2 regions of the Caballeronia sp. ATUFL_F1_KS39 genome follow, and region 1 is predicted to be linked to the other one. Evidence: riboswitches for the same ligand, from Rfam matches in the RefSeq annotation. Region 1 holds a riboswitch; the other holds the start of a gene.
The links. A riboswitch is a leader RNA that binds a small molecule or an ion and turns the genes downstream of it on or off. The one in region 1 is predicted to bind thiamine pyrophosphate.

Region 1 (7,525 bases):
CGAGCGCGAGCCCGACCGGAAAATGCCAGCCCGCGATGGCGATGACGAGCGCAAGGACCAGCCCCGCGAGCGACGCCTGCCACGCGGGACGGCGCGCCCAGCCGAGCAGCACGAGCACGAGGATGATCGGCAGCGCGGCGACGATGAAGGATGCGAACAGGGAATTGGCGATCGGGGTGAGTAGCTGGTGGAACATCGGGTCTCCTTCGTTCTGTCATGAACCGAAGCGGCGCCAACGCGAAGCCGCGATGCGCGTGGAGTTCGATGTCCGGTCGCCGGCTTAAGCAACCGCATAACGCGCACACTAAGAATAGGGCGCGAAGGGCATGCGTCAAGGCGTGAATGCCCGTCCATTCCGGCCACGGCGTGGCGCGCAGAGGTGAATGGACGTGAAGGGACGCGCCGCTTGCGGGCGCGTCATCGATGCGGACGGAGAAGCACGGACGAGCGCGATCAGCCCTCGGCGACGGCGCTCGGTGCGCTCTCGTCGCGACCGGCCGATGGCGTCTGGCGGAAGACCCACACGGTCAGAAGGCCGAGCGAGGCGAAAATCCACAGCAGGAAAAACACGAAGGCCATCATGTCCGATCCCCCGATACGGAAACGTGCGCGGAACAACGGTTATCGCCGTTGCGACTCGATGCGGGGAAGCTATGTAGCCAAAACCGTGCCAATCATCTGGCGAATAGTGGCGAAGCCTTGTCGGATAAGGAAAGTGCGCCGGCGCACGATGAAGCGCGTCGTGCGCGCGAGCCCGTGTCGAAAGGAAAATGTTGCAGCAGTGTTACGCGGCAAGGCGACAAACGGCTTTTTGTCTCACCTAGCGTATCGCGGCGCGGCGATCAGTGTCCGCGGCCGCCGCCTCCGCCGCCATGCCAACTGCCGCCGCCGCCGTGCCAGCCGCCGCCCCCATGCCACCCGCCGCCGCCGTGCCATCCGCCACCGTGGTACCCGCCGCGATAGCCATGTCCCCAGCAGCATCCGCTGCCGCCCCAGTAGCCGAAGCTGAACGAAACCGCCGGATAACCGTAGCCGTAGCCGTAGTACGCCGGATAGCCGTAGTACGGGTAAGCCGCATACGGCGGGTAATACGGATAGGGATACGTCCGGTAGTAGTCGGAGTACGACGAGCCGACGGCGTATTCGTACTGTGGCGGCAAGGTCGCGGATGACGTCGGCGTGGCCGCCGTGCCGGACGCGGGCAACGCAAATTCCCGCTGCGTGTAGGTCGCGCCGACGAAAGGCGCGGGCGGATAAGCTGGATAAGCCGGATAACCGTAAGGGTAATAACATCCGCCGAGAAGAAGCCCGGCGGCGAGCGCTGCGGCGGCCGTCCCGGGTCCGGACATGCTGCGGGCGGAAATCATGGCACTGCTCCTTGCGTTACGGCTTGCGGGACGTGGGATCGAATGAAATTGGCCCCTTAAGAAGCAGCTTAGTCGAACGACAACCGGGAGGCGCGCCGCGTGATGTGAAAAAGCATTGCGGCGCGCCTTTATGTAACAGAAATGAAACAGCGCGTCGTTGATGGCGGCGAAACGCGTCCGTTGCGTCGTTCAGACGATGTTCGCGCTACTTCCCGACCTGATTGCCGATAATCCCGCCGACCGCCGCGCCGCCGAGCGTCGAAAGCGCGCTGCCGCCGATCACCGCGCCGCCCGCCGCACCGACGCCGGCGCCGATAGCCGTATCCCGTTGACGCGTGGTCATGTCGCCGCAAGCGGTCAGTCCTCCCAGAAACCCGACGATCATTGCAGCGGCGCCGATCTGTTTGATGATTTTCATGTCGACTCTCCAATTCGAAGATGAGATGAATCGGCTGCGGCTCGGCCGCATTTGCGCCGGTTCACGCACTCAACCAGCAGAAAAGATGCCCGAATCGTCGGATGAACCGCTCATTCAGGCCCGACAAGGCTTTGCGCCCGGCGCACACATAAAAAACGGCCTGCCGCACGCGCTGTGCGACAGGCCGTTGTCAGCGAGTCAGAAGCTTCAGGTCGGCTGATAGATTTCCGCGCCCTTTTTCACGAACTCGATCGCCTTCGTCTCCATGCCCTTGGCGAGCGCCTCGCTTTCGCTGACACCTTGCTTCGCCGCGAAATCGCGCACGTCCTGCGTGATCTTCATCGAGCAGAAGTGCGGGCCGCACATCGAGCAGAAATGCGCGACCTTCGCGGAATCCTTCGGCAGCGTTTCGTCGTGGAATTCGCGCGCCTTGTCCGGATCGAGACCGAGATTGAACTGGTCTTCCCAGCGGAATTCGAAGCGTGCCTTCGACAGCGCGTTGTCCCGCACCTGCGCGCCCGGATGACCCTTCGCGAGATCGGCCGCGTGCGCCGCGAGCTTGTACGTGATGATGCCTTCCTTCACGTCGTCCTTGTTCGGCAGCCCCAGGTGTTCCTTGGGCGTGACGTAGCAGAGCATCGCGGTGCCGAACCAGCCGATCATCGCAGCGCCGATGCCCGACGTGATGTGGTCGTAACCCGGCGCGATGTCGGTCGTCAGCGGCCCGAGCGTGTAGAAGGGCGCTTCGTCGCACCATTCCAGTTGCAGGTCCATGTTTTCCTTGATGAGCTGCATCGGAACGTGGCCGGGGCCTTCGATCATCACCTGCACGTCGTGCTTCCACGCGATCTGCGTCAGTTCGCCGAGCGTCTTCAGTTCGCCGAGCTGGGCTTCGTCATTGGCGTCGTAGATCGAGCCGGGGCGCAGGCCGTCGCCGAGGGAGAACGAGACATCGTATTGCTTCATGATTTCGCAGATGTCTTCGAAGTGCTCGTAAATGAAGCTTTCCTTGTGATGCGCGAGGCACCACTTCGCCATGATCGAGCCGCCGCGCGACACGATGCCCGTCATGCGGTTCGCGGTCAGCGGCACGTATTGCAGGCGCACGCCGGCGTGAATGGTGAAGTAATCGACGCCTTGCTCCGCCTGCTCGATGAGCGTGTCGCGGAAGATTTCCCACGTCAGGTCTTCGGCCTTGCCGTTCACCTTTTCGAGCGCCTGATAGATCGGCACCGTGCCGATCGGCACCGGCGAATTGCGGATGATCCACTCGCGCGTTTCGTGGATGTGCTTGCCGGTCGACAGATCCATGACCGTGTCGCCGCCCCAGCGAATCGCCCACGTCATCTTGTCGACTTCCTCGCCGATCGACGACGTGACCGCCGAATTGCCGATGTTCGCGTTGATCTTCACGAGGAAGTTGCGGCCGATAATCATCGGCTCGCTTTCCGGGTGATTGATGTTCGCGGGGATGATCGCGCGGCCGCGCGCCACTTCCTCGCGCACGAATTCAGGCGTGATTTCCTTCGCCGCGTCCTTGCCGAACGCCGCCGCGCCGAAGGCTTGTCCGGCGTGCTGGCGGCCCATCATCTTCGCGAGCTTTTCGCCGTTGGGGCCGCTCGTGCGCAGGCTTTCGAGATACTCCGCGCGACGCTGGTTCTCGCGAATCGCGATGTACTCCATCTCCGGCGTGATGATGCCTTGCCGCGCGTAGTGCATCTGCGAGACGTTCTTGCCGGCGAGCGCGCGGCGCGGATGACGGTGCAAACCCGGAAAGCGCAGTTCGGCCGTTTTCGGATCGGCGGCGCGCTCGCGGCCGAACTCGCTCGACAGGCCGCTCAGTTCCTCGGTGTCGCCGCGCTTTTCGATCCACGCGCCGCGCAGCGCGGGCAGACCGCTGCGAATGTCGATCTGCGCGTCGGGGTCGGTGTACGGGCCCGACGTGTCGTACACGTAGACGGGCGGATTCTTCTCGCCGCCGAAGCCGTCGGGCGTGTCGGATTGCGTGATCTCGCGCATCGGCACGCGGATGTCGGGCGTCGAACCTTCGACATAGACCTTGCGCGAGTTCGGCAGCGGCGCGATGGCGGCGGCATCGACGACGGCGTTTTCCGAGAGGAACTTCGGGTTGGCATTCATGTGCTTGATCTCCTAAGGGACGATTTTTTTCAGCACGAGCGATGTCGTAGCTCGTGGTGACTCAGGAGCTAAACAGGGAGGAACGAGATGGAAAGGTACGGGTTCGGTTGAAGTGGCGTGGACTGCGGCCTATGGAACCCGAACGCTTCCCTGCGCTGGCATTATCCAGATCAGGTTCAAAGGGTATTTCTCACCCACGCCACACGAAGCGCTTCGCCGATGAAACCGCACGAAACCGCGATGTGCAACGCAGGACCCCCGCGTTAGCAGCCGACACGTTACACCGCGGCGTGGCGTCTTGGCAACCATCCCGAAAATGAGCCGATGGATGCGAGCGCTTACTGCATAATGTCGGGCGCCGCGGATTTCCGGGTTTTCCCGAAGGTCGCGCGGTCCTTCCTCGCGCCATTCCCCTTTGCTTTACGCCATGTCGTTCTGTCTGGTTTTGCCCGTTTTTCTCCGGCGCGCAGCCGTCGCCGCGGAGTGATGCATGTCCGCTCTGCCTCCGCCGCGCCTGCCGTTCAGCTTCCCTGACCGTTTTCCGTTTCGCGCGCCGCGCTCTTTCAAGGGGCAGGTCGCGCTTGCGCTGACGGTCGTCTATCTCGTTTGGGGATCGACGTATCTCGGCATCCATCTCGCGCTCGAATCTTTTCCGCCGTTGATGCTCGGCGGGCTGCGCAATCTGTTCGCGGGCATCGGGCTATTCTTGATCGCGGTGCATCGCAAGTCGGTGTGGCCCAGCGCGCGGGAAGTGCGCAACGCGGCGATCGTCGGCACGTTGCTGGAAGGTCTGTCGAGCGGGATGATGGCTTACGGCATGCGGACCGTGGGGACCGGCACGGCCGCCGTGATGGTCGCGACGGTGCCGCTTTTCGCGACGATCTTCACCGCGCTCAGCGGACGCGGCGTCGCGAAAGGCGAGTGGTTCGCGGTGGCGCTGGGTCTGCTCGGGATCGTGCTGCTGAATCACGGCGATCCCTCGCCGAGTTCGACGGTCGGCACGCTGGCGATTCTGTGCGCAGCGATCTTCTGGGCGGGCGGCGCGCATCTGGCGACGCGCCTGCCGCAGCCTTCCGATCTGCTGATGTCGACGGCGCTGCAGATCGGTTTGGGCGGATTGATCGCGACGGCGATCGCGTTCGCATCGGGCGAGCGGTTGACGAGCGTCGGCGTCGGCGCGGGGTTCTCGTTTTTGTATCTCGTTGTGATCGGTTCGATGGCCGCTTATGTCGCGTATAACTTTCTGATCCGCAATACGAGCACGATCGTCGCGACGAGTTGTCTTTATGTGAATCCGGTGGTGGCGGTTGGTTTGGGCGCGCTGCTGCTCGGGGAAATCGTCACGCAATGGACCTTGATTGCGACCGTTGTGATTCTGCTTTCCGTTGGGCTGTCGTTCTGGTTTGATCAGCGGCGGCGGGGGCTTCTCTGAACGCACCATCCTTGTAAAAACCGCTTCTCGTCACGCGGCGACGCTGCATTGATCGATGCAGCACCGCGCGGGGTCTTCGCGCATCCCGAGCAATTCCTCTAACGAATCCGAAACCCTTTCCGGACGGGCCTCAGCGGCCGATACACGCCATCGTCGCACCGTCTCGGGGCATGCTCATTGCTCAACGCATGCGCCACTTCGACGGCAAATCTGATCGATCGAAATGGCAAGAGGGAAACCCGAATCGGGCCCGGCGAGCGAGCGCGCAAAGTCCTGCGGATGCCTAATCGTCCGGACCCGGATGACGATGTGGCCGATCAAATCAAATCAAAACAAAGGAAGGTGAAACCATGAAGCTCATCCGCACCGCTGCCGCGCTTGCCGCCGTCGCCGCTTTGCTCTCCGCTTGCGGCGGAAGCTCCGATGACGTCAGCAAGGAAATCGGCGTCACTCAGCCGCAAGTCCATTTCATCCACGCGATCCCGAGCGGCCCGAACGTCGACTTCTACGACAACAGCAAGATCCTGCAGCCGAATCTCGCCTATAAGGCGGTGACGAACTTCGCGAACATCGACACGGGCCAGCACAACTTTTCCTACGCCGCCGTCAACACGACGACGCAACTCGCGACCGACACGACCATCTCGAACGCGGCGAAAGGGCACGAATACACGGTGATCGCGCTGCCGGACGCGGGCTTCGTGCCGTCGATCGCGGTGATCGACGATCCGTTCGACAAGGGCCTGCTATCGAGCAGCGCACGCGTGCGCGCGTTCAACGCATCGACGAACGCGCCGAACCTCGACATCTATCTCGTCGCGCCGGGCACGAACATCTCGACCGTCAGCCCGACGATGGCGGGCGTGGCCTACAAGAACGCCGTACCGGCGACGACGCAAGACTCGATCTACGTCTCCGGCGGCACGTATCAACTGATCGCGACGCTGCCGGGCTCGAAGACGCCGGTCTATAAATCGGCGTCGTTCGATCTCGTCAACAACGCGGACTGGCTCGTGACGACGCTGCCTTCGGGAACTGCAGCCACGCAACTCGTGCCCGAGAAGATTCGCGTGCTCGTCGCGCAGGGTGGCAACACGCAGCAGCCGGCGCTCGAACTGCCCGACACGCAATAAGGCATGAACCGCACAGCCCGGCCGGAAGAATCGGCCGGGCCTTTTCGTATCGCGCGCAGCTACTTCGCAAGGACGATGTGCGTGGCCCGCTCCGTCGGAACGTGCTCGACCGTCCGATATCCCAAAGCGCGCAAATCCAGACCGTCGAAGAGCGATTCCCCTTGCCCGAGCGCCACCGGCGCGAAAGCGAGGTGGATTTCATCCACATGGCCGGCCTGAATGTATTGCTTGACCGTGGCCGCTCCGCCGCCGATCTTGATGTCCTTCGCGCCGGCCGCTTCGCGTGCCTTTTGCAGCGCGACCTCGATGCCGTCCGAGACGAAGTGAAACGTCGTCCCGCCTTGCATCCGAATCGGCGGACGCGGGTAATGGGTCAGCACGAAAGTCGGCGCATGATAGGGCGGATCCTCACCCCACCATCCTTTCCATTGTTCATCCGGCCATTCGCCGCGAATCGGCCCGAACATGTTGCGCCCGAGGATGAACGCGCCGAATCCGTCCATCGCGCGCCGGGCGAAGTCGTCATCGACACCGGTTTCGCCGTCGTCTTTTCCCTGCATCCGCCGAAACGTCTGCGTCGGGAAAAACCACTGAAAGAGCTCCGGGCCCCGCACCCCGAGCGGATGTTCCAGACTCTGACCGGTTCCCGCGGCGAAGCCATCGAGCGAAACGCCGAACCCGGCTACTTTTACTTTGGCCATTCGTGTCTCCGTTTGCGCTGTGAATCCCGATGTCTGAAGCCAGGCATCATCGCTCAGGAAGGCATCGAGATGAGCGAACTCTATCGCAGCGAAGGGGATCTGGGTCATCGGCGTCATTGTGCAGAGAATGACGCGTGACCCGTGGGACGCCGCGAGCGGCCTGGACGACACACGAACGGCTCCAAAGACAAAAAAAATCCCGCCACGCGAAGGTGGCGGGAAGAGAGAGAACTACGTCAACGCTATGGAACGCCTGAGCGGGAACGCCGCAGCGAAGCGGCGCGCCTCGTGAATTACTTGTGCTGCTCCGCGGAGTTCGAGATGGCCTGGCCGCC
Region 2 (7,525 bases), on a different contig from region 1:
TCTATTCGATCGAAGACCTCGCGCAACTCATTCACGATCTGAAGAACGTGAATTCGTCGTCGAGCATTTCGGTGAAGCTGGTGTCGGAGGTCGGTGTCGGCACGGTGGCCGCGGGCGTTGCGAAGGCGAAGGCGGATCACGTTGTGATCGCGGGCCATGACGGTGGCACGGGCGCATCGCCGCTGTCGTCGCTCAAGCACGCGGGCACGCCGTGGGAACTCGGCCTCGCCGAAACGCAGCAGACGCTGGTGCTGAACCGTCTGCGCGGGCGCATTCGCGTGCAGGCCGACGGTCAGATGAAAACCGGCCGCGACGTCGTGATCGGCGCGCTGCTCGGCGCGGACGAATTCGGCTTCGCGACGGCGCCGCTCGTCGTCGAAGGCTGCATCATGATGCGCAAGTGCCATCTGAACACGTGCCCGGTCGGCGTCGCGACGCAGGACCCGGTGCTGCGCGCGAAGTTCTCGGGCCAGCCGGAACACGTCGTCAACTTCTTCTTCTTCGTTGCGGAAGAAGTGCGCGAAATCATGGCGCAGTTCGGTATCCGCAAGTTCGACGACCTGATCGGCCGCGTCGATCTGCTCGACATGAAGAAGGGCATCGAGCACTGGAAGGCTAAGGGCCTCGACTTCTCGCGCATCTTCTATCAGGTGCCGGTGGGCGAAGACGTCGCGCGCAAGCACGTCGACGTGCAGGATCACGGTCTCGACAAGGCGCTCGATCACGTGCTGATCGAGAAGTCGAAGGCGGCGATCGAGAAGGGCGAGCATGTGTCGTTCATCCAGCCGGTGCGCAACGTGAATCGCACGGTCGGCGCGATGCTGTCCGGCCTCATCGCGAAGACGCACGGTCACGACGGCCTGCCCGACGACTCGATTCACATCCAGTTGAAGGGCACGGCGGGCCAGAGCTTTGGCGCGTTCCTCGCGAAGGGCGTGACGCTGGATCTCGTCGGCGACGGCAACGACTACGTCGGCAAGGGCCTGTCGGGCGGGCGCATCATCATTCGCCCGACCAACGACTTCCGCGGCAAGTCCGAGGAAAACATCATCTGCGGCAACACGGTGATGTACGGCGCGATCGAAGGCGAATCGTATTTCCGCGGCGTCGCGGGCGAGCGCTTCTGCGTGCGCAACTCGGGTGCGACGGCGGTCGTCGAAGGCACGGGCGATCACGGCTGCGAATACATGACGGGCGGCACGGTGGTCGTGCTCGGCGAGACGGGCCGCAACTTCGCGGCGGGCATGTCGGGCGGCATCGCGTTCGTGTACGACCCGGAAGGCGCGTTCGCTGGCAAGTGCAACAAGTCGATGGTCGCGCTCGATCCGGTGCTGCAGCAGGCCGAACAGGAGCGCACGGTGGATCGCACGCTGTGGCACGCCGGCAAGACCGACGAAGCGCTGCTCAAGGGGCTGATCGAGCGTCACTTCCAGTTCACCGGCTCGCCGCGCGCGAAGTCGCTGCTGGAAAACTGGGATTCGGCTCGCCGTCAGTTCGTCAAGGTGTTCCCGACCGAGTACCGTCGCGCGCTCACCGAAATGGGCGCGAAGAAGGGCAAGGAAGCGGTCGCGGCTTAAGCCTCGTTCAATCAGACAGACGCGCGCTCCGGGAGCGCGCGATCCTCACCAAATACAGAGAAAGAAATGGGCAAGGCAACCGGTTTTCTCGAGTTCGAACGCCGCCACGAGGCGTACGAAGCTCCGCTTACCCGCGTCAAGCATTACAAGGAATTCGTCGCCGCGCTGACCGATGAAGACGCGAAGGTTCAAGGCGCGCGCTGCATGGACTGCGGCATTCCGTTCTGCAACAACGGCTGCCCGGTCAACAACATCATTCCGGACTTCAACGATCTCGTGTTCCAGCAGGACTGGAAGAGCGCGATCAACGTGCTGCATTCGACCAACAACTTCCCGGAATTCACGGGCCGCATCTGCCCGGCGCCGTGCGAAGCGGCGTGCACATTGGGCATCAACGACGATCCGGTCGGCATCAAGTCGATCGAGCACGCGATCATCGACAAGGCTTTCGCCGAAGGCTGGGTCGTGCCGCAACCGCCGAAGCACAAGACGGGCAAGAAGGTCGCCGTCGTCGGTTCGGGGCCCGCGGGTCTCGCGGCCGCGCAGCAACTCGGACGCGCGGGCCATGAAGTCGTCGTGTTCGAGAAGAACGATCGCATCGGCGGTCTGCTGCGTTACGGCATCCCCGATTTCAAGCTGGAGAAGTGGCTGATCGATCGCCGCATGCGTCAGATGGAGGCGGAAGGCGTGTCGTTCCGCACGAACGTGTTCATCGGCAAGGATGCGCTGCCGGAATACATCGCGAATACGGCGAAGGAAACCATCACGCCCGACGAGCTGAAGGAACAGTTCGACGCGGTCGTGATCGCGGGCGGCTCGGAAACGCCGCGCGATCTGCCGGTGCCGGGGCGCGAGCTCGAAGGCATCTACTACGCGATGGAATTCCTGCCGCAGCAGAACAAGGTCAACGCGGGCGACAAGCTGCCGGATCAACTGCTCGCGAAGGGCAAGCATGTCGTCGTGATCGGCGGCGGCGATACGGGTTCGGATTGTGTGGGCACGTCGAATCGTCATGGCGCGAAGAGCGTGACGCAGTTCGAACTGCTCGCGCAGCCGCCCGAGGAAGAGAACAAGCCGCTCGTGTGGCCGTACTGGCCGATCAAGCTGCGTACGTCGTCGTCGCATGAAGAAGGTTGCGAGCGCGACTGGTCGGTTGCGACGAAGCGCTTCGAAGGCAAGAACGGCAAGGTCGAGAAGCTGATCGCCGTGCGCGTCGAGTGGAAGGGCGGCAAGATGCAGGAAGTGCCGGGTTCCGAGTTCGAGATGAAGGCCGATCTCGTGCTGCTCGCGATGGGCTTCACGCAGCCGGTGTCGCCGGTGCTGGATGCGTTCGGCGTCGAGAAGGATGCGCGCGGCAACGTGCGCGCCGCGACCGAAGGCGACAAGGCGTATTACACGTCGGTCGATAAAGTCTTCACCGCCGGCGATATGCGTCGCGGGCAGTCGCTGGTCGTCTGGGCGATTCGCGAAGGACGTCAGTGCGCACGATCGGTGGATGCGTATCTGATGGGATCGAGCGAGTTGCCGCGGTAAGCGTCGCTCGACGCTTCATGCAAAAAGGCCACGCGATTGCGTGGCCTTTTTGCTTCTGAGCGCGGACGGGTCAAACCTCCGCCATCGCCCTCTCGATCTCGATCTTGTAATCATGGAACATCGCGACCGACTCGCGATGCGCCACGCTCACAATCGCCGCCTTCGGCAGCCGCTCGACCAGCATGTTGTAGATATGCAGCTCGTTCTCGGCGTCGAGCGCGCTCGTGGCTTCGTCGAGGAACACGAAGTCCGGCTTGTGCAACAGCACGCGCGCGGCAGCAAGCCGTTGCTGCTCGCCCGGCGACAGACTCCGCGCCCAATGCGCGCTTTCCTCCAGCCGATCCGCATACGCCTCGAGATTGCACAGACGCAGCGCGTCGCGCGACTCTTCATCGCTGAACGTTCCGCCCGCCGACGGATACGAAAGCGCCGCGCGCAACGTGCCGATCGGCAGATAACTCATCTGCGGGACGAACATCATCTTCGCGTCGACGGGCGCGTCGATCGTGCCGTCGCCGAACGGCCAAAGACCCGCGAGCGCGCGCATCAACGTGCTCTTGCCCGAGCCCGATGGACCGACGACCAGCCAGCGCGAACCCGGCTCGATCGACACGTTCGCCACGCGCGAAAGCGGCGTGCCGTTGGGCAGCGCGAGCATGAGCCCGTTCGTCGTGAGCGACGGCGTGCTCGTGTAGTGCAGGTTGATGCCGCCGCGCTCCGTCGCCGGCGACGTTTCTTCGCGGATATGCGTCGAGCGCATCACGCGCTTGAATTCGCGCAGACGATTCACGGTCGCGCGCCATTCGACCAACGTCGAATAACTGTTGATGAACCACGAAAACGAATCGCTGACCGTGCCGAACGCCGATGAAATCTGCATCAGCACGCCAAACGAAAACGCGCCCGCGAAGTAGCGCGGCGCGGCGACCATGATCGGGAAAATGATCGCGATCTGCCCGTAGAACGACAGCACGAAGGTCATGCGCTTCGTGTACTTCATGATCATCCACCAGTTGTCGCGAATGCGCTGGAAGATGGTCTTTGCGTTCGCCGTTTCGGTCGCGATGCCGTCATAAAACGCAATCTGTTCGGCGTTCTCGCGCACGCGGATCAGGCCGAAACGGAAATCGGCCTCGACCTTCTGCTGCTGATAGTTGATCGACACGAGCGGATGCCCGACCTTCTGGATGATCAGCGAGCCGAGAATCGCGTAGAGCGCGGCGGCCCAGACCATATAGCCCGGAATCGTGATCGGCGTGCCGCCGAGCGAGAAGGTCAGCGCGCCCGCGATGGTCCAGAGAATCGTGATGAAAGTGACGAGCGTGACGAGCGTCGAAAGCAGATCGAGCGAGAGCGAAAGCGTGGTGGTGGCGAAGGATTGCAGGTCGTCGGAAATACGCTGGTCGGGGTTGTCGGCGAGGCGGTCGCGCTCGATGCGGTAGAACGCCTTGTCACCGAGCCATTGTTCCAGAAAGCGGTTGGTGAGCCATTGACGCCAGCGAAACGCGAGCATCTGCCGCAGATATCGACCGTACACCGCGAGCAGGATGTACGCGAACGCGAGGCCCGTGAAGATCAGCAGCAGATGCGGAAAGTCCTTGACGTTCTTGTTCTGCAGCGCGTTGTAGAAGTCGGCGTTCCAGCTGTTGAGCCGGACGTTGATCCACACAACGGTCATGTTGATCGCGATGATCGCGACGAGAAGGCCCCACGCGAAGCCGCGCTCCTCCGACACCCAGTAGGGCTTGATGAGGCTCCACGCCGAGACTTCGTCGGCCTTCTGCTGCGTGCTATCGGTATGCGTGTTGGTCATGAGCTTCCTGCTGATGCGCCTCGTGGCGCCCGATTGTTACGTCCGCGGCCGGGCCGCGCGCGGCGTTTTCCGGCTCCGCAGATTGTTCCGGGGTTCGCTTAACGCTCACTTAATTTCGGGCGATCGTCCTGCGAACCATGTTCGCGGCATTGTGCCAGAGTGCCGCCGCGCACGATAAAAGGCGGGGAATCCCGGTTTGCAGCGCCTTCGCCTTTCATGTTTTAATGACCCTCGACGAAACAGGGGTGCTTCGCGTGCATCGGCGGCCGGAACGGTCGGCAGCGCGGCGAGGCTGAGAGAGACCCTTTGCACCCGATCCGGGTAATACCGGCGAGGGAAGTTTCCGGAGACCGCGCGAGCCTCGCGCCATTCCTCCAGTCTCTTCCAGTCCTTTCTTCGCGCCCGGCGCGCTTCATGCGCTGCCGAGCCGGTCTCTCCCGCTGATTTCGTCCTCGTGATGTGGCGCCGCGCCAGCACGATCGGGATCGCGTCTTTCGTCTCCATCGTGCAGCGCAGCGTTACGCGTATGGAGACATCGAATTGATGAACAGAATCGATCAGGGCGCCGCGCGCCGGCCGGATTTCGCCGTCGTCGGCGGCGGGCTCGTCGGACGGCTCGCCGCCTGGCAACTCGCGGGCGCGGGCCACGACGTCGCGCTTTACGAACGCGGCGACGCCGCCGGCACGCAGTCGGCCGCGTGGGTCGCCGCCGCCATGCTCGCGCCGCTCGCGGAAGCGGCGAGCGCGGAGCCGCTCGTCGTCGGGCTGGGGGCGGCATCGCTCGAACGCTGGCCTGAACTCATCGCGCAATTGCCCGAGCCGGTTTTCTTTCAGCGCAACGGCACGCTCGTCGTCTGGCACGGCGCGGATCGCGCCGAAGCGCCGCTCTTCGAACGCCGTCTCAAGGCCAATTCGCCCGCCGATCTGCTCGACGGCGGCTTCGTCAAGCTCGCGGGCGCGCAAGTCGCGCAAGCCGAACCGGCGCTCGGAACGCGCTTCGCGCAGGGCTGGCTGCTGCCGAACGAAGGCCAACTGGACAACCGTCAGGCGCTTGGCGCGCTCGCCGCCGGACTTGCCGCGCGCGGCGTGCGTACGCACTGGAACACCGCCGTCGATGCGATGCCCGACGCGCGCTGGATCATCGATTGCCGCGGCCTCGGCGGCAAGCCCGCGTGGCCCGCGCTGCGCGGCATTCGCGGCGAAGTCGCGCGCGTGCACGCGCCGGGCATCGGGCTGACGCGGCCGGTGCGGCTCTTGCATCCGCGCTATCCGCTCTACATCGCGCCGAAGGAGAACGATCTCTACGTGATCGGCGCGACGGAAGTCGAGGGCGAGGACATGTCGCCCGTGAGCGTACGTTCGGCGCTCGAGCTGCTGAGCGCCGCGTTCGCGGTGCATCCGGGTTTCGGCGAGGCGCGCATCCTCGAACTGAACTCGCATTGCCGGCCGACCTTGCCGGATCACCGGCCGGCGATCGTCTGGGACGGGGCGCGGACCTTGCGCGTGAACGGCTTGTACCGGCACGGCTTCATGATCGCGCCCGAAGTCGCGGATGCCGCGTGCCGTCTCGCCGACGCGCTCGCTTCCGGCGATATCGCCGATGCCGAGGCCTTCTCCGATTTCCGCAGCGCCGCGCGCTGGCCCGAACTGCTGCACGGCGAGTTCGCGGTTGCGCCAGCGCTCTAGTCATCAGGAAACAACCATGAACATCCACATCAATCAGCGCGTCTTCGATTTGCCCGACGCCACCACCGTCACCGACGCGCTCGCCGCGTTCGGCGCGAAACCGCCGTTCGCGGTCGCGCTGAACGGCCAGTTCGTCGCGCGCGGCGAACACGCCACGAAAACGCTCGCCGCCGGCGACAAGCTCGACGTCGTGTCGCCCGTCGCGGGCGGCTGAACTCCGAACCGAAGGATCGAACCATGACCATTTCCACCGCCGACGTCCTCACGCTCTACGGCGAGACGTTTCCGAGCCGCGTGCTGCTCGGCACGTCGCGTTATCCGTCGCTGCAATCGCTTTCCGACTCCATCGACGCCGCTCGGCCGGGCATGGTCACGGTCGCGCTGCGCCGTCAGTCGGAGACCGGGGAAGCCGGCTTCTTCGATGTGCTCAAGCGCCACGGCGTCGCGCTTTTGCCGAACACGGCGGGCTGCCAGAGCGTCGACGAGGTGCTCACGACCGCGCACATGGCGCGCGAGGTGTTCGAGACGCCGTGGATCAAACTGGAATTGATCGGCGACGACTACACGCTGCAGCCCGATCCGATCGGCCTCGTCGAAGCGGCGGCCAAGCTGATCCGCGATGGCTTCAAGGTGCTGCCTTACTGCACGGAAGATCTCGTCATCGGCCGGCGTCTGCTCGATGCCGGCTGCGAAGCGCTGATGCCGTGGGGCGCGCCCATCGGCACGGGCAAGGGCGTGACGAATCCATACGGGCTGCGCACCTTGCGCGAGCGTCTGCCGGATGTGCCGCTGATCGTCGATGCCGGTCTCGGCGTGCCGTCGCATGCGTGTCAGGTGATGGAATGGGGCTTCGATGGCGTGCTGCTCAACACGGCCGTCTCGCAGGCAACCTTCCCGCCGCAGATGGCGCGCGCGT

Region 2: another riboswitch for thiamine pyrophosphate. It lies ahead of NCR93_RS12400 (FAD-dependent oxidoreductase); the one in region 1 lies ahead of thiC (phosphomethylpyrimidine synthase ThiC).

What each region holds. Positions count from the first base shown of each region.
Region 1 is NZ_JALQDZ010000005.1:31,318-38,842, forward strand. Features, by position in the region: gene NCR93_RS04860 (L-lactate permease) at 1-196, opposite strand, end outside; gene NCR93_RS31900 (hypothetical protein) at 454-582, opposite strand; gene NCR93_RS04865 (hypothetical protein) at 843-1,367, opposite strand; gene NCR93_RS04870 (YMGG-like glycine zipper-containing protein) at 1,573-1,752, opposite strand; gene thiC (phosphomethylpyrimidine synthase ThiC) at 1,993-3,924, opposite strand; TPP riboswitch at 4,054-4,194, opposite strand; gene NCR93_RS04880 (EamA family transporter) at 4,415-5,356, shown strand; gene NCR93_RS04885 (DUF4397 domain-containing protein) at 5,707-6,489, shown strand; gene NCR93_RS04890 (dihydrofolate reductase family protein) at 6,549-7,190, opposite strand; gene NCR93_RS04895 (entericidin A/B family lipoprotein) at 7,484-7,525, opposite strand, start outside.
Region 2 is NZ_JALQDZ010000022.1:25,999-33,523, reverse strand. Features, by position in the region: gene NCR93_RS12415 (glutamate synthase-related protein) at 1-1,577, shown strand, start outside; gene NCR93_RS12410 (glutamate synthase subunit beta) at 1,644-3,110, shown strand; gene NCR93_RS12405 (ABC transporter ATP-binding protein/permease) at 3,181-4,923, opposite strand; TPP riboswitch at 5,155-5,279, shown strand; gene NCR93_RS12400 (FAD-dependent oxidoreductase) at 5,467-6,609, shown strand; gene thiS (sulfur carrier protein ThiS) at 6,626-6,823, shown strand; gene NCR93_RS12390 (thiazole synthase) at 6,847-7,525, shown strand, end outside.